Regions from separate parts of the Leclercia sp. AS011 genome, predicted to be linked through region 2. Evidence: predicted binding sites of a transcription regulator. Region 2 holds the regulator's gene; the other holds the start of a gene.
What was found. Region 2 encodes Fur, which represses iron uptake genes when iron is present. Its sites were predicted from a motif close to ATAATAATGAGAACNACTATCAA; they were not measured.

Region 1: a site for Fur is predicted at 2,132-2,154, ahead of sodA (superoxide dismutase [Mn]). Genes of this name have one in related genera too.

Annotation. Positions count from the first base shown of each region.
Region 1 is NZ_JBBCMA010000008.1:57,082-68,969, forward strand. Features, by position in the region: gene cpxA (envelope stress sensor histidine kinase CpxA) at 1-643, shown strand, start outside; gene yiiM (6-hydroxyaminopurine reductase) at 697-1,371, opposite strand; gene sodA (superoxide dismutase [Mn]) at 1,438-2,058, opposite strand; gene rhaR (HTH-type transcriptional activator RhaR) at 2,244-3,092, opposite strand; gene rhaS (HTH-type transcriptional activator RhaS) at 3,167-4,003, opposite strand; gene rhaB (rhamnulokinase) at 4,304-5,773, shown strand; gene rhaA (L-rhamnose isomerase) at 5,770-7,029, shown strand; gene rhaD (rhamnulose-1-phosphate aldolase) at 7,126-7,956, shown strand; gene rhaS (rhamnose ABC transporter substrate-binding protein) at 8,041-9,027, shown strand; gene WFO70_RS21020 (sugar ABC transporter ATP-binding protein) at 9,076-10,578, shown strand; gene WFO70_RS21025 (ABC transporter permease) at 10,578-11,582, shown strand; gene WFO70_RS21030 (ABC transporter permease) at 11,579-11,888, shown strand, end outside.
Region 2 is NZ_JBBCMA010000001.1:2,227,417-2,239,304, forward strand. Features, by position in the region: gene potE (putrescine-ornithine antiporter) at 1-1,178, shown strand, start outside; gene pgm (phosphoglucomutase (alpha-D-glucose-1,6-bisphosphate-dependent)) at 1,259-2,899, opposite strand; gene seqA (replication initiation negative regulator SeqA) at 2,924-3,466, opposite strand; gene ybfF (esterase) at 3,650-4,423, shown strand; gene ybfE (LexA regulated protein) at 4,552-4,839, shown strand; gene fldA (flavodoxin FldA) at 4,995-5,525, shown strand; gene fur (ferric iron uptake transcriptional regulator) at 5,817-6,263, shown strand; gene chiQ (ChiQ/YbfN family lipoprotein) at 6,421-6,750, opposite strand; gene chiP (chitoporin ChiP) at 6,797-8,203, opposite strand; gene glnS (glutamine--tRNA ligase) at 8,638-10,305, opposite strand; gene nagE (N-acetylglucosamine-specific PTS transporter subunit IIBC) at 10,485-11,888, opposite strand, start outside.

The DNA.
Region 1 (11,888 bases), on a different contig from region 2:
TGATATCTCCCACGAACTGCGCACCCCGCTGACGCGTCTGCAACTGGGCACCGCCCTGCTGCGCCGCCGTAGCGGAGAGAGCAAAGAGCTGGAGCGTATCGAAACGGAGGCCCATCGTCTGGACAGCATGATCAACGACCTGCTGGTGATGTCCCGCAATCAGCAGAAAAACGCGCTGGTCAGCGAAACGGTGAAAGCCAACCACCTGTGGCATGAGGTGCTGGATAACGCGGCATTCGAAGCGGAGCAGATGGGGAAATCCTTCACCGTCAACTTCCCGCCAGGGCCGTGGCCGCTGTACGGTAACCCCAACACGCTGGAGAGCGCGCTGGAGAACATCGTGCGTAACGCCCTGCGCTATTCACATACCAAAATCGAGGTGGCATTCTCGGTGGATAAAGACGGCATCACCATCAACGTCGATGATGATGGTCCTGGCGTGAGTCCGGAAGATCGCGAGCAGATTTTCCGTCCGTTCTACCGCACCGACGAAGCCCGTGACCGTGAGTCTGGCGGCACCGGGCTGGGGCTGGCGATTGTCGAGACCGCGATGCAGCAGCACCGCGGCTGGGTGAAAGCGGACGACAGCCCGCTGGGCGGCTTGCGGTTAACGCTGTGGCTACCGTTGTATAAGCGTTCGTAGCTGTGAGTGCCGGGTGGCGGCTTCGCCTTACCCGGCCTGGTTTCTACGGATGACTACTTTCCCCACAATCTCCGCCTGTTATCTTCGATCTTGTTGCTCAGTCGCCGCTTCTGCATGGTTCGGGTCCAGCTGGTGGATAACCCCGCCGCTGACAGCAAGCGGTGATACTGCTCATCATCAAAGGGCATATGCCAGGCGATAGCGCAGGCGTCATGTACCGAGACGTCGCTCAGCCGGGAGACGAGCTCCAGCGGCGCATCTGCCGAAACCTGCCCGTCCAGCACCACACGATACAACCAGCCGGTTTTCGCGGCGTTCTGCATCTGCGTGGCCATGTCGGTAATGCCGAAGTGGAAGTTAAGTTTGAAGCACGGCGAACGTGGCTGGGTCACCTGGATCAGGGCCTCACCCCAGCGAAAGATATCCCCGATAAAGACATTCTTCTCCGTCAGCCCTTCCGTCGAGAGATTCTCGCCAAACGCCGGGGCGACAAACAACGCTGCCTGCGCGGGGAATTCCGTTATCCAGTGCTGATAATGTTCGCGCGGATAGTGGCACAGCGCGCGGTCGGGCCCGCCGTGGATTTTCTTTTCGGCCTGTTCGTCACCCGCAAGCCCGAGATCGGTTAGCCTCAGCTCACCGTCGACCTGAATTTTAGCGATGGCGCTCGGGCGGCTGCCGTCGTAATCCCTTACCTTGCCTGTAAAGACGTTCACCGGATAGTGCATCTCTGCTCCTTCAGACATAAAAAAAGCGAGTCATCAGACTCGCTTCTCACAGGCGGCTTTGCAACCTTATTTTTTAGCGGCGAAACGTGCTGCTGCTTCGTCCCAGTTCACCACGTCCCAGAAGGCTTTGATGTAGTCCGGACGACGGTTCTGGAATTTCAGGTAGTAAGCGTGTTCCCACACGTCCAGGCCCACGATTGGGAAGCCGGATGCGCCAGAGATTGCTTCACCCATCAGCGGGGAGTCCTGGTTCGCGGTAGAAACCACAGCCAGTTTGTCGCCTTTCAGTACCAGCCACGCCCAGCCAGAGCCGAAACGGGTAGCAGCGGCTTTTTCAAACTCAGCTTTGAAGTTCTCTACGGAGCCGAAGTCGCGCTCGATAGCGGATTTCAGGTCGCCCTGCAGGGTAGTACCGGTTTTCAGGCCTTTCCAGAAGAAGCTGTGGTTAGCGTGGCCGCCCGCGTTGTTACGCAGAACGGTTTTCTTGTCAGCTGGCAGTTGATCCAGTTTGGTGATCAGCTCTTCAGCAGGCAGGTTAGCGAACTCTGGCAGGCTTTCCAGCGCCGCGTTGGCGTTGTTAACGTAAGTCTGGTGGTGTTTGGTGTGATGGATTTCCATCGTCTGCTTGTCGAAATGCGGCTCAAGGGCGTCGTAAGCGTACGGCAGGGATGGCAGGGTATAGCTCATAATCATCTCCATTATTGTCGGGCGGCAAACGTGTTAATGCCGCGTAAGCAGTTGGTTCATTATAGTTAATTAAATGATATTGAAAATGTTTATCAATGCCGTAGTTTTAATAAGGTTATAACTTTTCGTTATGTGACTGATCTGGCGGGGCGTGCGGTGGACCTGATGGGCAAGCAGAGATTCTATTACGCGGCGTTATGGCTGCGATGGCGCCACTGCACCGGGGTCATCCCCACTTCACGGTTAAACACCACCGAGAAATAGTTACTGTCTTCAAAGCCGCACTGCATGGCAACTTCGCTGACCATCAGCTCGGTATGTTGCAGCAGATACTGCGCGTGGCAGATCCGCAGCTGGCGCAGATAGTGGTTCACCGTCATGCCGGTCTGGGTGCGGAACTGCTGGCGCAGGGCGCGCTCGCTGCACTGCTCCTGCTCGCAAAACTTCTCCAGCACAAAGCTGCGGTTCAGGCTGCCCGCCAGAGCGGTGATCAGCTTATCCAGCAGCGCTTCCGGCTCGCTGGCATCCGGATTGTCCGGAGCGTAGCGGTAGCGTTTGAGCATAAGCGCCAGTTGGGCAAACAGCAGCTCGGCCATATCGTACGCATGGGGGTCGTTCTTCTGACTCTCCTGTTCCAGCTGGGCGATCACCGGGCGTACCTGCGCCATACCGTTGCTGCCCAGTCGCCAGTGGGGAGTGCCGCCCGCCCTGAGAAAACCGGGGATGTTCGCCCCCCAGTCCACGTTGAGCTTCAGCCGGTCGGGGCAGTAGATGATGTTCTGTAGCACCAGATCGTTGACCGAGGCGTAGGAGTGTTTGTCTTCCGCGCGAATATAAAAAAGATCGCCCCGGGTGATGCGGTAAGGGCGATCGTTGAGGATATGCAGGCCGTTACCGCGCCATACCAGCACCAGCTCGCAGAAATCGTGGGTGTGCTCGGCAAAGACATTTTGCGGATAGCGGTCGGCGACCGCGACGGCCTGGGCGGCGGATGCAAAAAAATCGGCTCTGCGAAGAATCAACTGTCCTGCCACATCACAACCTCTACCCGGGAACAACCTGCCATTATTACCCGGTTTGCGGCAATAAAACGGTGATTTTCCTCGCGTTACTGAAGCGAGGCATCCCGGCCCTGGCGAATGTCGCGCGGGGACCAGGCAAATTCCCGGCGAAACAGGGTCGAAAAGTGGTTACTGTCGCCAAAACCGCAGCGATAGGCGATATCGGTGACGCTCTCGTCAGTGTGGCGCAGCAGGTGACGCGCTTTGATCAGCCGCAGACGGTTCAGGTAGCGCTGGGGCGTCTGCCCGGTGTGCTGTTTCAGCTGGCGATGCAGGGTGCGCAGCGAGAGGGAAAAGTTATCCGCCAGCGTCTCCCAGCAGACATCCTCCGCGAAGTGATCTTCCAGCCAGGCCATCAGCTGGTTGAGTCGGGCGTCGTTATCCGCCGCCCCTTCCACCAGGCTGCCGCGACGCAGCAGCACCAGCAGCTGCATAAACAGGATCTCGCGGCTGGCGAGGGCGTGGGTGGTCTGCCCCTCTTCGGACTGCTCCATCTGGCTGACCAGCTGACGCACCTGCTGCAGCGTGGCCTGATTCACCCGCCAGTGCGACGGGTAGTGCCCATCCTGCTCCTGGGGCAGCAGCTGGTTCAATCCCGACAAAAACTGGAACGCGTCCGGAGAGCGATAGAGCACGTTGGTCAGGCACAGGTTGTCAGTGTGTTCATACATATGCCGGTCATGATCGCGCACAAAGCACACCGTACCGCCGCTGATGGTGTACGGCTGTCCGTTGAAAACATGGATGCCCGTGCCGTGTTCCACGATGACGATCTCATGAAAATCATGATGATGTTCCGGAAAGGCAGCCTGGGGCAGCCGCGGCTCAATCGCCACAGGCGAGTGGCCTGAAGGGAAAAAATCCACGCTGTGCAGTACGGTCATAACGGGTCACCAGATGATAAATGTTCTCAAAATAGTAATTTAGGGTTTCCCGGCTCACCTTAAATTTTCGACAGCAAATGGCGCAAAGCCTGTCACTTTTTCAAGAAACGGCGGGAAAGATCCGGAAATGCGCCCACCGTCACATCCCCCGAATTCCCGGTGATTAGCGGGAAATGTGAACTCCCTCACGTTCATCTTTGCTTTCTTGCCAGCCCCTGAAATGCGCTGTCAGTGGCAAGAAGGTCGCTGACGCTTCTCTTTTTTACACTGTCCGGCAATGACTACAGGAAGGACCGGACCATGACTTTTCGCCATTGTGTGGCTGTCGATTTAGGCGCATCCAGCGGCCGCGTAATGCTGGCGAGCTACCATCGCGAGCAGCGCACCCTTCTGCTTCGCGAAATCCACCGTTTCGTGAACTGCCTGCAAAAGCAGGACGGTTTTGACTGCTGGGATATTGATGCCCTGGAAGCAGAGATCCGCGCCGGGCTGAATAAGGTGTGTGAAGAGGGCATTCACATCGACAGTATCGGGATCGACACCTGGGGGGTGGATTACGTGCTGCTGAACAGCAAGGGCGAGCGCGTGGGCCTGCCGGTCTCCTACCGCGACAGCCGCACCGACGGGGTGATGGCCCATGCGCTGGCGCAGCTCGGTAAAGCGGAGATCTATGGCCGCAGCGGCATTCAGTTCCTGCCGTTTAACACCCTCTATCAGCTGCGGGCCCTGGTGGAACAGCAGCCGGCGCTGGTGGCGAACGTTGCCCACGCCCTGCTGATCCCGGACTACTTCAGCTACCGTCTCACCGGCCAGATGAACTGGGAATATACCAACGCCACCACCACCCAGCTGGTGAACATCAATTCCGACTCCTGGGACGAGAACCTGCTCAACTGGACCGGGGCGCCGCGCGACTGGTTTGGCACCCCTACCCATCCGGGTAATGTGATCGGTCACTGGATCTGCCCGCAGGGCAACCACATTCCGGTGGTCGCCGTCGCCAGCCACGACACTGCCAGCGCGGTGATCGCCGCCCCGCTTGCCAGTAAAGATGCCGCCTATCTCTCCTCCGGGACCTGGTCGCTGATGGGCTTTGAGAGCAAAACGCCCTACACCAGCGACAACGCCCTGGCGGCGAACATCACCAACGAAGGCGGGGCCGAAGGCCGCTACCGGGTGCTGAAAAACATTATGGGCCTGTGGCTGCTGCAGCGGGTGCTGAAAGAGCAGAACATCACCGATTTGCCTGCGCTTATCGCAGAAACCGAAAAGCTGACGGCCTGCACTTTCCTGATCAACCCCAACGACGACCGCTTTATCAACCCGGCCAACATGAGCGCCGAGATCCAGGCCGCCTGTCGCGAAAGCGCCCAGCCGGTGCCGGAGAGTGCTGCCGAGCTGGCGCGCTGCATCTTCGACAGCCTCGCTCTGCTGTATGCCGAGGTGCTGCACGAGCTGGCTACCCTGCGCGGTAAGCCGTTCAGCCAGCTGCATATTGTCGGCGGCGGCTGCCAGAACCAGCTGCTTAACCAGCTTTGCGCCGACGCCTGCGGTATCACCGTGATCGCCGGGCCGGTTGAGGCGTCGACGCTCGGCAATATCGGCATCCAGCTGATGACCCTCGACGAGCTGACCAACGTCGACCAGTTCCGTCAGGTGGTGACCGGCAACTACGGCCTGACCACCTTTACCCCTCATCCCGATCATGAGATTGCCCGCTACCGCACGCAGTTTCAGCAACAACGACCGACAAAGGAGCTTTGCGCATGACCACTCAACTTGAACAAGCCTGGGAACTGGCTAAACAGCGTTTCGCCGCCGTGGGCGTGGATGTCGAGGAGGCTCTGCGTCAGCTCGACCGTCTGCCCGTCTCTATGCACTGCTGGCAGGGCGATGACGTGGCCGGTTTCGAGAACCCGGGCGGAGCGCTGACCGGCGGGATCCAGGCCACCGGCAACTATCCGGGCAAGGCGCGTAATGCCGCCGAGCTGCGGGCCGATCTGGAGCTGGCCCTGAGCCTGATCCCGGGGCCAAAACGCCTGAACCTGCACGCCATCTATCTGGAGTCCGACACCCCGGTCGATCGCAACGCCATCAAGCCGGAACATTTTAAGCGCTGGGTCGAGTGGGCCAAAGTTAACAAGCTGGGGCTGGATTTTAACCCTTCCTGCTTCTCACACCCGCTGAGCGCCGACGGCTTTACCCTCGCCCACGCCGACGATGAAATCCGTCAGTTCTGGATCGACCACGTGAAGGCCAGCCGTCGCGTGTCGGCGTACTTTGGCGAGCAGTTAGGCACCCCGTCGGTGATGAATATCTGGATCCCGGACGGGATGAAAGACATTACCGTCGACCGCCTCGCCCCGCGTCAGCGCCTGCTGGCAGCGCTGGATGAGGCAATGAGCGAGAAGCTGGACCCGGCGCACCACATCGACGCCGTGGAGAGCAAGCTGTTCGGCATTGGTGCTGAGAGCTACACCGTGGGCTCCAACGAGTTCTACATGGGTTACGCCACCAGCCGTCAGACCGCGCTGTGCCTGGACGCGGGTCACTTCCATCCTACCGAGGTGATCTCCGATAAAATTTCTGCCGCGATGCTCTATGTGCCGCACCTGCTGCTGCACGTCAGCCGCCCGGTGCGCTGGGACAGTGACCACGTGGTGCTGCTGGATGACGAAACCCAGGCTATCGCCAGCGAAATCATCCGCCATGACCTGTTTGACCGGGTGCACATCGGCCTCGACTTCTTCGATGCCTCCATCAACCGCATCGCGGCCTGGGTGATCGGCACCCGCAACATGAAAAAAGCTCTGCTGCGCGCCCTGCTGGAGCCTACCGCCGAGCTACGTGCGCTGGAGGCCGCGGGGGATTACACCGCGCGTCTGGCGCTGCTGGAAGAGCAAAAATCACTGCCGTGGCAGGCGGTATGGGAGATGTACTGCCAGCGCAACGATGCCCCGGCGGGCAGCCAGTGGCTGGATACCGTGCGGGCGTATGAGCAGGACGTTCTCACCGCTCGTCAGTAAATAACATTGCCGGGTGGCGCTTCGCCTACCCGGCCTACGTTTAGCTGTAGGCCCGGCAAGCGAAGCGCCGCCGGGCATTTTCAAAGGAAACACAGAATGCAGACCATCACTCAATCCTGGTTCGTCCAGGGCATGATCAAAGCCACCTCCGACGCCTGGCTGAAAGGCTGGGACGAGCGCAACGGCGGCAACCTGACGCTGCGCCTGGACGATGCAGATATTGAACCCTTTGCCGCCGACTTCCATCAGAAGCCGCGCTATATCGCCCTGAGCCAGCCGATGCCACTGCTCGCCAACACGCCGTTTATCGTTACTGGCTCCGGCAAGTTCTTCCGCAACGTGCAGCTCGATCCGCAGGCCAACCTCGGTGTGGTAAAAGTGGACAGCGACGGCGCGGGCTACCACATACTTTGGGGGCTGACGGACGAAGCGGTACCAACCTCTGAGCTGCCGGCCCACTTCCTCTCCCACTGCGAGCGTATCAAGGCCACCAGTGGGAAAGATCGGGTGATCATGCACTGCCACGCCACCAACCTGATCGCCCTGACATTCGTGCTGGAAAACAATACCGACGTGATCACCCGCCAGCTGTGGGAAGGCAGCACCGAATGTCTGGTGGTGTTCCCGGATGGCGTCGGCATTCTGCCGTGGATGGTGCCGGGTACTGACGAGATCGGCCAGGCCACGGCGATTGAGATGCAAAAACACGCCCTGGTGCTGTGGCCGTTCCACGGCGTGTTCGGCAGCGGCCCGACGCTGGATGAGACCTTCGGTCTGATCGACACCGCCGAGAAGTCTGCCGAAGTGCTGGTAAAGGTTTATTCGATGGGTGGCATGAAGCAGACCATCACCCGGGAAGAGCTGATTGCGCTGGGCAAACGCTTTGGCGTTAACCCTATGCAGTCGGCGTTAGATCTGTACAAATAAGAACATCGCGCCCCGCTCATTGAGACGGGGCGAACTACACCTGCAATCCCTATACAAATCACCTCGTTAAGTGGAGTAAAAGCAATGAAAATAAAGACAAGCTTGATCCTCACCGTTGCCGCCCTGGCGTTGTCCGGTTCTGCTTTAGCGGAAGTAAAAATCGCCCTGGTGGCGAAATCCTTAGGTAATGGCTTCTTCGAAGCGGCAAACGTGGGTGCCCAAGAGGCAGCCAAAGAGTTAGGTGATGTCAAAGTGATCTATACCGGGCCGACCACCACCACCGCCGAAGCGCAGATCGAAGTGCTGAACGGGTTGATCGCCCAGGGGGTGGATGCGATCGCCATCTCCGCCAACGATCCTGATGCCGTGGTGCCGGTGCTGAAAAAAGCGATGCAGCGCGGGATCAAAGTGGTGTCATGGGACTCCGGCGTGGCGAAAGCCGGGCGTCAGATCCACCTTAACCCGTCCAATAACGCGCTGATTGGCGAGACCAACGTCAAGCTGGCAGCCGAAGCGCTGAAAGCGCTGAACGTGGAGAAAGGCGATGTGGCGGTATTGAGCGCTACTCCAACCTCCACCAACCAGAATACCTGGATTGCCGAGATGAAAAAGGTGCTGCCGCAGTACCCGTCCGTCAATCTGGTGACCGTGGCCTATGGCGACGATCTGTCGGATAAGAGCTACCGCGAAGCGGTCGGCCTGCTGAAAACCTACCCGGATCTGAAGGTGATCGTCTCTCCCTCGTCGGTCGGCATCGTGGCGGCGGCGCAGGCGGTGAAAGATCAGGGCAAGATCGGCAAAGTGTATGTGACCGGTCTCGGTCTGCCGTCTGAAATGGCGGGCGCGGTGAAATCCGGGGCCAGCAAGAGCTTCGCCATCTGGAACCCCATCGACCTCGGCTATGCCGCAACCTACTTAGCGGATGATCTGGTGAAAGGCACCGCCACCAAAGACGAAGCCAGCATGGGCAAACTGGGCAAAGTGAAGCTGGATGCCGACGGCAGCGGCGCGATGGCTGAGCCGTTTGTTTACGATGCCAGCAATATTGATAAGTTCTCGAAATTCTTCTGATTCTTTCTCCCTCTCCCTCCGGGAGAGGGGATCAAATGGAGAACTATCATGACCCCATTGCTTCAACTTAAAGGCATCACCAAGGTTTTCCCCGGTGTGCGTGCCCTGGAGAACGTGCAGCTTGAGCTCTGGCCCGGCAAAGTCACCGCCCTGATCGGTGAAAACGGCGCGGGCAAATCGACGCTGGTCAAAGTGATGACCGGTATCTACCAGCCCGACGAGGGCGAGATCCTCTACAAAGCCATTCCCATTCAACTGCCGACCCCCGACTCGGCGCACAAGGTGGGCATTACCGCCATCCACCAGGAGACCGTCCTTTTCGATGAACTGTCGGTCACCGAAAATATTTTTGTTGGTCAGTACCTCTATAAAGGCTTTTTCAAAAAGCTCGACTGGCCGGAGATGCACCGCCGGGCGCAGGCGATCCTCACCCGTCTGGAGGTGCAGATTGACCCGCGCGCGACGCTGAAAACCCTGAGCATCGCCCAGCGGCACATGGTGGCGATTGCCCGGGCGCTGTCCTTTGACGCCCAGGTGGTGATCCTTGATGAGCCCACCGCCGCCCTGTCGCAGCATGAAATTCTCGAGTTTTACCAGATCGTCGAACGCCTGAAGCAGGAGGGGAAAGCGATCCTGTTTATCTCGCACAAATTCGATGAGATTTTTGAGCTGGCGGATCACTACACCATTCTGCGTGACGGCGTGTTTGTGGGTGCCGGGGCCATCAACGACATCACCGAAGAGCGGATGGTGGCGATGATGGTGGGCCGCGCCATAACCCAGACCTTCCCGAAAGTGGCGTGCGAAAAAGGCGAGACCGTGCTGGAGGTGCAGGATCTCTGTCATCCGACCGAGTTCGCCAGGATCTCCTTTACCCTGCGCAAAGGCGAAATCCTTGGCTTCTACGGGCTGGTGGGGGCCGGGCGCACCGAGCTGATGCAGGCGCTTTCCGGCGTCTCACGCCCCTCTTCCGGCAGCATTGTGCTGAACGGCAAAGAACAGCATTTCCGCCAGCCGGCGGACGCCATCAAAGCCGGGATCGTCTGCGTGCCTGAAGAGCGCCAGAAGCAGGGGGCGATTATCGAGCTGTCGATTGCCCAGAACATCAGCCTGCCGCAGCTCAGCAAGCTGAACGCCAGCGGGGTGCTGAATGACGATCGCGAGTGGCAGCTGGCGGATGAATACGCCAGGCGCCTGCAGGTGAAAGCCTTTAGCTGGAAGCAGGCGGTGGAGACCCTCTCCGGCGGCAACCAGCAGAAAGTGGTGATCGGCAAATGGCTGGCGACCCATCCGGACGTCATCATCCTCGATGAACCGACTAAAGGGATCGATATTGGCTCCAAAGCGGCGGTGCATCAGTTTATGTCCGAGCTGGTCGGTCAGGGGCTGGCGGTGATCATGGTCTCCTCCGAACTGCCGGAAGTGATGGGCATGGCCGACCGGATCATCGTCATGCATGAAGGGCTGATGGTGGCGGAATATCAGGCGGGAGGCGCGACGGCGGAAACCATCGTCAGCGCCGCCAGCGGTGCCAGACAGGAGGCCGCATAATGGTGCAACAGCTGCTTAAACACCGCGAGGCGCTGCTGGCGGCGGTGATCGTGCTGATGGTGATCGCCATCGGTACCCGCGTCCCGTCGTTTATCGCCCCGGGCAACCTGGTGGAGATGTTCAACGACACCTCGATTCTGGTCATTCTCGCCCTCGGGCAGATGATGGTCCTGCTCACCAAGGGCATCGACCTGTCGATGGCGGCCAACCTGGCGCTGACCGGGATGACTGTCGCCCTGATTAACTTTAACTACCCCGAGGTACCGGTCTGGGCGCTGCTGATCCTCGCCACCGTGCTGGGCCTGGTGATGGGTATGATCAACGGCCTGCTGGTGTGGAAGATGGGGATTCCGGCGATTGTGGTGACGCTGGGCACCATGAGCATCTACCGGGGGATTATCTTTCTGCTCTCCGGCGGCGGCTGGGTTAACTCCAACCAGATGGGGGCCGATTTCCTCGGCCTGCCGCGGGCATCGGTGCTGGGTTTGCCGGTGCTGAGCTGGTGCGCCATTGCCGCTCTGCTGCTGGTGGGCTATTTCCTGCGCTACAGCCGCACCGGGCGGGCGCTCTACACGGCGGGCGGCAACGCCACGGCGGCGTATTACACCGGGATCAACGCCGGCAAAATGCAGTTCGTCAGCTTCTGCCTCTCCGGGGCGCTGGCCGGGTTCTGCGGCTATCTGTGGATCTCCCGCTTTGCGGTGGCCTATGTCGACGTGGCGAACGGCTTTGAGCTGCAAGTGGTGGCGGCCTGCGTGATCGGCGGCATCAGCACCATGGGCGGTACCGGCCGGGTGCTGGGTTGCCTGTGCGGGGCGCTGTTCCTCGGAGTGATCAACAATGCCCTGCCGGTGATTGGCGTGTCGCCGTTCTGGCAAATGGCCATCTCCGGGACGGTGATCGTAATTGCGGTGCTACTCAATGAGCGCGGCAACAAACGCAAAGGACGGCTCATCCTGCGCGATGCGGCGCTGGCTCGTCAGAAACAGGCGGTAAGATCATGAGTAAAGTTATGACGTCTGAAGAGATTAAAAGCCCCCCCGCTCCGGCGGGCATTTTCCAGCGCCTGCTGTGCTGGGAAGGTTTTCTGCTGGCGGTGACCCTGGCGGTGTTTGTGGGCAACGCCCTGGCCTCGCCGTACTTCCTCGATATCTGGAACCTGTCGGATGCGACCTTCAACTTCACCGAAAAGGCGATCATCGTGCTGCCGATGGCGATGCTGATTATCGCCCGTGAAATTGACCTGTCAGTGGCGTCCACCATCGCCCTGAGCTCCACGGTGATGGGCTTTTGCGCCGCGGCCGGGCTGG
Region 2 (11,888 bases):
CGGCGGTAGGTTCGATGGCGCTGGCGTGGGCCTTCGCCAAGTGCGGGATGTTCAGCCGCAAGTCAGGCGGGATGGGCGGCTATGCCGAATATGCCTTCGGTAAGTCGGGTAACTTTATGGCCAACTATACCTACGGCGTATCGTTGCTGATCGCTAACGTCGCCATTGCGATTTCGGCGGTGGGTTACGGTACCGAGTTATTCGGCGCAACGCTGAGCCCGGTACAAATTGGTTTAGCCACCATCGGCGTGCTGTGGATCTGCACCGTCGCCAACTTTGGCGGGGCGCGCATTACCGGACAGCTCAGCAGCATTACCGTCTGGGGCGTGATCATCCCGGTGGTCGGGCTGTGCATCATCGGCTGGTTCTGGTTTAGCCCGACGCTGTACGCCAACTCCTGGAACCCGCACCATGTGCCGTTCTTCACCGCCGTAGGCTCGTCCATCGCCATGACGTTATGGGCCTTCCTCGGGCTGGAATCCGCCTGTGCTAACGCCGAAGTGGTGGAAAATCCGGAGAAGAACGTGCCGATTGCGGTGCTGGGCGGAACTCTGGGCGCGGCGGTGATCTATATCGTCTCCACCAACGTGATTGCCGGGATTGTGCCGAACATGGATCTCGCCAACTCTACCGCGCCGTTCGGGCTGGCCTTCGCGCAGATGTTCACTCCGGAAGTCGGGAAAGTGATCATGGGTCTGATGGTAATGTCGTGCTGCGGTTCACTCCTCGGCTGGCAGTTCACCATCGCCCAGGTGTTTAAAACCTCGGCCGACGCGGGTTACTTCCCGAAAATCTTCTCCCGCGTCACCAAATCAGAAGCACCGGTGCAAGGGATGCTGGCGATTGTTGTCTTCCAGAGCGGTCTGTCGCTGATGACCATCAGCCCGTCGCTGAACAGCCAGTTCAACGTGCTGGTCAACCTGGCGGTGGTGACCAATATCATCCCGTACATTCTGTCGATGGCGGCGCTGGTGATTATTCAGAAGGTGGCGAAAGTCGACCCGGGCAAAGCGAAGGTGGCCAATATTGTGGCGCTGGTGGGGGCAATTTACAGTTTCTATGCCCTCTACTCTTCCGGCCAGGAAGCGATGCTGTACGGGGCGATGGTGACCTTTATGGGCTGGACGCTCTACGGGCTGGTATCGCCGCGCTTTGAGCTAAAGAATAAACTGAGCTAATAAAAAAACGGCAACCCCAGGGTTGCCGTTTGAATTTCCAGGCCGGGCAAACGCAGCGCCGCCCGGCACACCTACCGCACTTATGCGTTTTTCAGCACTTCACTCACAATCTCCACCGCTTCTTTCTCGATCAGCTGACGGTGCTCGTCGCCAAGGAAGCTTTCACAGTAGATTTTGTACGCATCTTCGGTACCGGATGGACGGGCTGCGAACCAGCCGTTCTCGGTCATCACCTTCAGGCCGCCAATCGACGCGCCGTTACCCGGTGCTGCCGTCAGACGGGCAGTGATCGGGTCACCCGCCAGGGTGCTGGCACTGACCATTTCAGGAGACAGTTTAGACAGCGCCGCTTTCTGTGCAGAAGTAGCAGAAGCCTGCAGACGGTTATAGCTCGGGGCACCGAAACGGGCTGCCAGCTCGTTGTAGTGCTCCTGCGGGTTCTTACCGGTGACGGCAGTGATTTCCGCTGCCAGCAGGCACATGATGATGCCATCTTTGTCGGTAGACCACGGCGTACCGTTGAAGCGCAGGAAGGATGCCCCCGCGCTCTCTTCGCCGCCAAAACCGAAGCTGCCGTCGAACAGACCATCCACAAACCACTTGAAGCCCACCGGCACTTCCACCAGCTTGCGGCCCAGGTCGTTCACCACGCGGTCGATCATGGCGGAGGAGACCAGGGTTTTACCCACGGCAACCTCTGCGCCCCACTGTGGACGATGCTGGAACAGGTAGTTGATGGCAACGGCCAGGTAGTGGTTCGGGTTCATCAGCCCCGCCGGGGTGACGATGCCGTGACGGTCGTAGTCCGGGTCGTTGGCGAAGGCGAGGTCGAACTTGTCGCGCAGCGCCAGCAGGCCGGCCATCGCGCACTCAGAGGAGCAGTCCATGCGGATCGCGCCGTCTTTATCGAGGTGCATAAAGCGGAAGGTCTGATCGACATGGTCGTTAACGATGGTCAGATCCAGCTTGTAGTGCTCGGCAATACGTTTCCAGTATTCGATACCGGAACCGCCGAGCGGATCAACGCCCAGCTTCAGACCGGCTTTCTGGATCGCCGCCATATCGACGATATCCGCCAGCCCTTCGACGAACGGCTGCACCAGATCCTGCTCTTTCACGTGGCCGGAGGCCATCGCCTCGTCCAGGGAAATACGCTTCACGCCTTTCAGGCCGTCGGCCAGCAGGGCGTTGGCGCGATCTTCCACCACTTTGGTGACGTTGGTGTCAGCCGGGCCGCCATTAGGTGGATTGTATTTGATGCCGCCATCTTCCGGCGGGTTGTGGGACGGCGTGATCACAATACCATCCGCCTGCGCGCCACCTTTCTGGTTATGCACCAGAATAGCGTTTGAGACCGCAGGGGTCGGGGTATAGCCGTTGTTTTCCTGAATCACGACGTCCACGCCGTTGGCGGCCAGCACTTCCAACACGGAAATAAAGGCTGGCTCTGACAGGGCGTGGGTATCTTTACCAACGTAGCACGGACCGGTGATGCCATTTTTGGCACGCTCTTCCGCGATGGCCTGAGCAATGGCCAGAATATGCGGCTCGTTAAAGCTGTGACGTACCGCACTGCCGCGGTGCCCGGATGTACCAAACTTCACTGCGTGTTCTGCGTTACCCACTTCCGGCTTCAGCACGTAGTACTGCGCGGTAAGCTGGGCGACGTTAATCAAATCGCTCTGTTGTGCAGGTTGACCCGCACGATTGTGATTTGCCATTGCCTGGTCCTTCTGATGCAAGGGTTAGATAGTGCCGCAAACCTTATCAGTCAATTCCGCCGGGAACTGCATGGATTGCATGATGTGTTCGATCATGCTGCGCTTGCGTCCGGTGTTGGTATTGGTGATCACCCAGTACGGTGTACCAGGCAGGTGCTTGGGCTTAGTTTGATTGCCATTCTGTAACAGCGTTTGCTCGTCAGCCGCGAAATAGACGCGGGTACGACCGTGAAGTGACTCCGTCGCGTCGGCAAATGCGTTGTTATCCAGTGAATAGAGTGTAGTCAGCACCAGCATAAAGCGGTTAACCGCTTTCTTCTGCTCAGCGTATTCGTCGGAAAGCAGTAATTCGCGCATCGCACGCACTTTGTCTTTTACCGGTGACAGCGGCTTTTCCTGCGCAACCGCAGCGGGCTGGCGCGATTCTTTGATGGCCGGAGCGGCAGACTGCGAGGCGGCGGCAATTTTCAGCATGCGCCGTAAAATGTCGGACGCGCTCTCACCAATGTGCCGCGTCTGGCTGGCGATATACTGATAAAGCTCGTCATCAACTTCGATTGTTTTCATCTTAATCCAGTGCGATATCTTATCTGAATACAAGTCGTTGGGAGTATAAGTTCAAAACCCAACAGCGGATAGCGTCAAGCCAGAATGGCGGCAAAAGTCAGAATTAACTGTTTCCTTGCAGCCGGGCGGCAGAATGGTCAACATGATACCCTAACCTGACATACGTAAAAAAAGAACTTTGCCATGAAATTGAATACCCGAGCGCAATCTGCACAATCGCCGCACAATAATTCTCCCATCGTCCTGGTGCATGGCCTGTTTGGCAGCCTGGATAACCTTGGCGTGCTGGCACGGGATCTGGTGACCGACCACGCGCTGTTGCAGGTAGATATGCGCAACCACGGTCTGTCGCCGCGTTCGCCGCAGATGACCTACGCCGATATGGCCAAGGATCTGCTGGATACTCTGGATGAGCACAATATAGAAAAGGCGATCCTGATTGGTCATTCAATGGGCGGCAAAGCGGTGATGGCGCTGACGGCGCTCGCGCCAGAGCGAATTGCCGGGCTGGTGGTGATCGACGTCGCGCCGGTCGATTACGACGTGCGTCGCCACGATGAGATCTTCGCCGCCATTAACGCCGTCACGGACGCAGGCGTCAGCACTCGCCAGCAGGCCGCGACGGTGATGCGTGAACATCTGGACGAAGAAGGTGTCGTGCAGTTCCTGCTGAAATCCTTTGTCGATGGCCAGTGGCGCTTCAACGTGCCGGTGCTCTGGGATCAGTACAACCAGATCGTCGGCTGGCAGCCGGTAGCGGCGTGGCCGCACCCCACCCTGTTTATTACCGGCGGTAATTCGCCGTATGTGACCGAGGCGTACCGTGAGGCGCTGCTGGGGCAATTCCCTCAGGCGCGGGCGCACGTGATTGCCGGGGCCGGACACTGGGTCCATGCTGAAAAACCGGACGCGGTGCTGCGCGCTATCCGCCGTTACCTCGCTGACATCGAAAATTGATTAAAAAGAGAGCGACTGGTCGCCTGCGGGCCTCCAGTCGTTGGCGTGCCGTTTTCGGTGATGTATGATGGCGCGCTTATCGCCCGGGCATTAGCAGGGTGTCTTGTTTCCCCCGAAGTCTCAGAATCATGGCCAAAGAACACACGGACCGCACGACAATAGATCTGTTCGCGAATGAGCGTCGCCCGGGACGACCGAAAACCAATCCGCTATCGCGTGATGAACAGCTGCGCATCAATAAGCGCAATCAGCTTAAACGCGATAAAAGTCGTGGGCTTAAACGCGTCGAGCTGAAACTGAACGCTGACGCCGTCGATGCGCTGAACGAGCTGGCGAATGCCCGTGAGATCAGCCGCAGTGAGCTTATCGAAGAGATGCTGATCGCGCAGCTCGGGAAATGGCACGGCAAAGCTTAAGTCAGAAAACTCCCCTTCTTGTTGCTTTCATGTAGCACAGAGTGCAGTCCTGCGTGATAGCAGTTTCCGCAGGCTTCTCTGTTCTGCTATGATTGCCCTTATCCGTGGCTAAATTGCGCCACCATACCATTAAGTATCAAGAGGTTATTTTACTCATGGCAATCATCGGCATTTTTTTCGGCAGCGACACGGGTAACACCGAGAACATCGCAAAAAACATTCAAAAACAGTTAGGTAAAGACGTTGCCGATGTGCATGACATTGCGAAAAGCAGCAAAGAAGATATCGAAGGTTACGATATTCTGCTGCTGGGCATCCCGACCTGGTATTACGGTGAAGCGCAGTGTGACTGGGACGACTTCTTCCCGTCTCTGGAAGAGATCGACTTCAACGGCAAACTGGTGGCCCTGTTCGGCTGTGGCGATCAGGAAGACTACGCAGAGTACTTCTGCGATGCCCTCGGCACCATTCGCGACATCATTGAGCCACGCGGCGCGGTGATCGTGGGTCACTGGCCAACCGCCGGTTACCACTTCGAAGCCTCCAAAGGTCTGGCCGATGATAACCACTTCGTGGGCCTCGCCATCGACGAAGATCGCCAGCCGGAACTGACCGCCGAGCGTGTCGACAAATGGGTGAAACAGGTTCGCGAAGAGCTGCACCTCGACGACATCCTCAATGCCTGATGATGTCGCGGCGCAACGCTAAAGTTGCGCCGCATTGATAGGTAATACCAATCAAAATAATTGCTACAAATTTTTAACTTTTGCTGCCATACCTGTACAATGATCCAGGAGTAAACGGGGAACCTTGTAACAACTTTGTTGGCGGTACCACGTTTTTATAAGCATACTTTACTTGAGACTTGCAGTTTTCATTACGCCATGGCACTTCTATAATGAGACGCATTATCCCAGGTGCATTTTCTGTCACTTCTTCCTTAGAAGTGAATCGTTTAGCAACAGGACAGATTCCGCATGACTGACAACAACACCGCATTAAAGAAGGCCGGACTGAAAGTCACGCTTCCACGGTTAAAAATCCTGGAAGTGCTTCAGGGTCCGGATAACCATCATGTCAGTGCGGAAGACTTATACAAGCGTCTGATCGACATGGGCGAAGAGATTGGTCTGGCTACCGTTTACCGTGTACTGAACCAGTTCGACGATGCAGGCATCGTTACGCGTCATAATTTCGAAGGCGGTAAATCCGTATTTGAACTGACGCAGCAGCATCATCACGATCACCTGATTTGCCTCGACTGCGGCAAAGTGATCGAATTCAGCGATGATTCCATCGAATTACGTCAGCGCGAAATTGCCGCACGTCATGGCATTCGTCTGACCAACCACAGTCTGTACCTGTATGGCCACTGTGCCGAAGGCGACTGCCGCGAAGATGACCACGCGCACGACACGAAATAATCTCCGCTAAGACTCTGAGCCAACCTGACGGTTGGCTTTTTTTTTGCCTGTCATTATGTCAAAAAGCCCGGTGGCGCTGCGCTTACACGGGCCTACCAGGGTGAAATCTCCCGTAGGCCCGGTAAGCAAAGCGCCACCGGGCGTTAAAGACAGCGGATTACTTGCTGTTATTACTGCGAATCTCCTGCCAGATTTTATCGCAGTTTTTGGTCACGTCCTGATTGTTACCCGTTTTACGCGCCTGGATACAGGCCTGGTAATCCGCCACCCGGACGGTTTCCTGGGTCGCAAACTGTTGGTGCGCCTTCTCCTGACGCAGCACGTCCAGCACGCTCTGGCAGGCTTCGAGTTTCTCAGGCGATCCTTCAGCGGTATTGATGCAGGCGCTGTAGGCCTCTTTCAGACGGGTGTCTTCTTTCTGGGTTTGCGGTTGTGCGCAGGCGGCCAGTCCTGATGCCAGCACCGCGACCAGTACGATTCTTTTCAGCATAACGGTTCCAGTCAGGCGGGGATCGCCCCCGCCCGGGTTGTCATCAGAAGATGGTGAACGGGGCGATAACCATAAACTTCACGTCACGCTCGTCCTGGAAGATGTTGCCGTAGCCGCCGCCGTAGCTTGGGATATCGGAGTGGTTGTCATACTGCGTGAAGTGCAGTTTGAACATAGTCCCTTTCGCGCGACCGTCCTGCAGGGTGTAGCTCGCATCCAGGCTGTAGGCAGACTCTTTGATCTTGTTCGAGGCGATATCTTCACGCTGACCGGCGCTGTTGATTAACCAGTCTGCCGGTTTCGCGTCCCAGGCGTAGACATAGGATGCGCCGACGCTCCAGCCCGCCAGGTTCCAGTTGCTCAGGTCATACATCGCCCCGAAGAAGACCGCTTTTTCGCCGTTGGCGTTAAAGTCGGAGCGGTTATCCCACCACACGTCCAGACGCCCGTTGGAAGAGGCATAGGTTGGCGTCATACGCTGCAGGAAGTAACCCTGCTGACCTTCCGCCTTCACGTAGGTCCCTTCCAGACGCAAATCGACCTGACCGACTTTGTAGCCCAGCGTCAGCGCCTGCAGCCATGCCGTACCGTCGTAGATATCGTTCACGGTGCCGCTGTCGGCTTTATCACGCGTACCGTAGAACTGATAGGTCGTTGAGAGCGGGCCACCCACGATATCAAGCTTGTAGCTGGCTTTGGCAAAGTACTGATCGATGAAACCTTCAGCCTGACCAAAGGCGGCTTCGAGAATCAGGTTATTTTTGAAATCGTACTTCGCGCCGAAGGAGTGGAGATAGTCGACGCGGGTTTTTCTGTCATTCTGATAGAACTTGTCCATCTCAAGGTGCCACGGCGCTTTATATTCGTTAGTCCACATGTAAGAGAAACTCAACGCGCCGCTATCACCGTAGTCAAAGTTGGCCCCGGCTTCGGCACCCTGATAGGTACCTGGCATAAAGCTCCAGTGCGGCGCTAACAGGGTTTGCCCGGTTGGTTGCAGCCAGCCGCCGCGCGCCCATACCGGACCGTATTTAAATTTTGCCGCCGCTTTGTACAGGCTGATCCCGCTCTTATCGCCGGACCAGTCCTCTTTATAGGCTTTGTTGCTGGAGGAGAAAGCTATTTCGTTCGGATGGCCGCTGTCGCCATTTTCCGCCATTTCGATGGCTGTGAACGCAGCCAGATCGAGACCGAACATATCGGCAGCATAGCCGGACTGGAAATCAAGGTTGGCGTTCCAGGTGGAGTGTGCGAGGTTAGTTTTGTATTTGTCTGACTCGACATCTTTGCGGTCACGTTCACGCTGCCAGTAATAGACACCGCCCGTGAGGGTAGAATCATCAATGAAACCTTCGGCCTGGGCTTTTGGAGAAACCATCCAGCCTGACATTGCTGTAACACCGGCGATAGCCAGCGCAAGCGCACTACGTTTGCCACTAAACGTACGCATAATTAATCCTCTTTGACGTATTCAAAGCGCCTTAAACGGCGAAAAACAAAAAAGTAAAAAGTGGAGGTAACCGGAAATACCCGCTTACATCTCCTGTTCTTAGACTATTTTTCGCGACGCGAATTATCAATGCTTTTCAGCGATCAAAAGTCAGGATTATGACAAAGCGCACATATTTGGTTGCGATTTGTAACAAAGGAGATGGGGAAGAATTTTTATTTAAAATAATGTGCAGAATGAGCGATTTATTTTTAATAAATACAGGTTATCTACCGTTAACAGTAGTGGAATTGGATAATTTGCGAAAAGGTAGAGAAAGAGAAGTGTTTTAAGATACAGAATTAATTCGCATCGCGAAGATTTGAAGGATTAATGGCTTTATGGCAGGCAAAAAAAACGCCGCAGTGCGCGGCGTTTTTCAAAGACGAAAGGGATTACTCGCCCGCTTTCGCCCAGGTATCACGCAGGCCGACGGTACGGTTAAATACCAGTTTGTCAGCGGTTGCGTAGCGGCTGTCGAGGCAGAAGTAGCCTTCGCGCTCGAACTGATAAGCATGACCGGCAACGGCCGCTTTCAGGGAGGGCTCGGCAAAGCCCTGTTTGATCACCAGTGAATCCGGGTTAATCACTTCCAGGAAATCCTCTGCCGCGCCCGGGTTTGGCACGCTGAACAGACGATCGTATAGGCGGATTTCAACCGGCAGCGCATGTGCCGCGCTCACCCAGTGGATCACACCCTTCACCTTGCGACCGTCGGCCGGATCCTTACTCAGGGTCTCGGCATCGTAGGTGCAGAAGATAGTGGTGATGTTGCCTTCAGCGTCTTTCTCAACGCGCTCGGCTTTGATCACGTAGGCATTACGCAGGCGCACTTCTTTACCCATCACCAGACGCTTGTACTGCTTGTTAGCTTCTTCACGGAAGTCGGCGCGATCGATCCAGATCTCTGCGCTGAACGGCACGTCACGGCTGCCCATCTCCGGTTTGCTCGGATGGTTCGGCATGGTCACCAGCTCGCTTTCACCCTGCGGATAGTTTTCGATAACCAGTTTCACCGGATCGATAACCGCCATGGCGCGCGGGGCATTGTCGTTCAGATCTTCGCGGATACAGGATTCCAGCGACGCTATCTCAATGGTGTTGTCCTGCTTGGTCACGCCGATGCGTTTGCAGAACTCACGGATAGAGGCCGCGGTATAGCCACGACGACGCAGACCGGAGATGGTCGGCATACGCGGGTCATCCCAGCCTTCAACGTGCTTGTCGGTCACCAGCAGGTTCAGCTTACGCTTGGACATCACGGTGTATTCCAGATTCAGACGAGAGAACTCGTACTGACGCGGATGCACCGGAATAGAGATGTTGTCCAGCACCCAGTCGTACAGGCGACGGTTGTCCTGGAACTCCAGAGTACAGAGTGAGTGGGTAATGCCTTCCAGCGCATCGCTGATGCAGTGGGTGAAGTCGTACATCGGGTAGATGCACCACTTGCTGCCGGTCTGGTGGTGATCGGCAAACTTAATGCGGTACAGCACCGGATCGCGCATCACGATAAACGGCGAGGCCATGTCGATTTTGGCACGCAGACAGGCTTTACCCTCTTCGAAACCACCAGCACGCATTTTTTCAAACAGCGCCAGGTTCTCTTCCACGCTGCGATCGCGGAACGGGCTGTTTTTGCCCGGCGCGGTCAGCGAGCCGCGGTATTCGCGGATTTCGTCAGCGGACAGCTCGTCGACGTAGGCCAGGCCTTTGTTGATCAGCTCCACGGCGTAGGCGTACAGCTGATCAAAATAGTCAGAGGAGTAGCAGATGTCGCCAGACCAGTTGAAGCCCAACCATTGCACGTCGTTCTTAATGGACTCTACGTATTCGATATCTTCTTTCACCGGGTTGGTGTCATCGAAACGCAGGTTGCATTGACCCTGGTAGTCCTGCGCGATGCCGAAGTTCAGGCAGATCGATTTCGCGTGACCAATGTGCAGGTAGCCGTTCGGCTCCGGCGGAAAACGGGTATGAACTGTGGTGTGCTTACCGGTGGCCAGATCTTCATCAATGATCTGACGGATAAAGTTGCTCGGGCGGGCTTCAGCCTCACTCATCGTGGATTCCTCAAAGCGTAAACGACGTATAACGGCATATGATCTTATAAGCCGGGCGTAGTGACAACCTTTAGTTACGCAAAAAAAGGTCTCAGAAGAGAATTATCGGGGCGATTGCTGCAAAAAAAAGCGGCGGGGATATCCCCGCCGCTCAGGCATTAACGCTGACTCAGGAGCACTTATTTGCCTTTAATTTCATACAGAGGTGTCTGACCGGCAACAACCTGGCCCTGCGCCTTGATCACCAGGCCGCTGAAGTCGTCGATATTGCTGCAGACAACCGGGCTGATCATGGAGCGCGCATTGGCGTTCAGGTAGTCGAGATCCATTTCCAGAACCGGCTGACCAGCAACCACTTCTGCACCCTCTTCCACCAGGCGTTTGAAGCCCTGGCCACCCAGCGCAACGGTATCGATACCCATGTGGACAACGATCTCCGCGCCTTTCTCTGTTTCCAGGCAGAACGCGTGGTTGGTGTTAAAGATTTTGACGATAGTCCCGGCTGCCGGGGAGACCACGGTTTTATCCGTTGGTTTCACCGCCACGCCATCACCGACGGCTTTGCTGGCGAAGGCTTCATCAGGCACCTGCTCCAGGGCAACCACTTCACCGGTTACCGGGGAAACCAGCGCGGCGATGGTAGTGGCATTAGGAACAGCCTGTGGCTTAACGGCAGCAGCAGGTGCTGCGGCTGGCGCTGGTGCAGCTTCAGCAGCGGCAACCGGACCAGTAGTTTTCATGGCGTTAGCGATTTTCTCAGCCACAAAGCCGACGATGATCTGCACGCTGGTTTTGTTCAGGCGGATCACGCCAGACGCACCCAGGCGTTTCGCCATCGCTTCGTTCACCAGAGAAGAGTCTTTCACGTTCAGACGCAGACGGGTGATGCAGGCATCAATACCGGTCAGGTTGTCGGAACCGCCGACGGCCGCGATGTACTGACGCGCCAGACCGGAAACGTCTTCCGTCGCGGTACCGCTCACGTTCACGTCCTGACCATCCGCTTCGCTACCGGCAACCGCCAGCTCACGACCCGGGGTCATCAGGTTGAATTTAGTGATGGTGAAGCGGAACACCACGTAGTAGATCACGAAGAACGCCAGACCCTGCAGGATCAGCATGTACCAGTGAACCGCCAGCGGGTTACGGGACGACAGCACCATATCCACCAGACCCGCACTGAAGCCGAAGCCGGCAATCCACTGCATGCTTGCGGCGATGAACACGGAGATACCGGTCAGCACGGCGTGGATTACGTACAGTACCGGGGCAACGAACATGAAGGAGAATTCCAGCGGCTCGGTGATACCGGTGAAGAAGGCCGCGAATGCGCCCGCCATCATGATACCCAGCACTTTCGCTTTGTTCTCTGGACGCGCGCAGTGGTAGATCGCCAGCGCAGCACCCGGCAGACCGAACATCATAATCGGGAAGAAGCCCGCCTGATAACGACCGGTGATACCGACAACCGCTTTACCTGCTTCGATGGACTGTGCGCCGCCGAGGAAGTTAGGGATGTCGTTAATGCCCGCAACGTCAAACCAGAACACGGAGTTCAGGGCGTGGTGCAGACCGACCGGGAT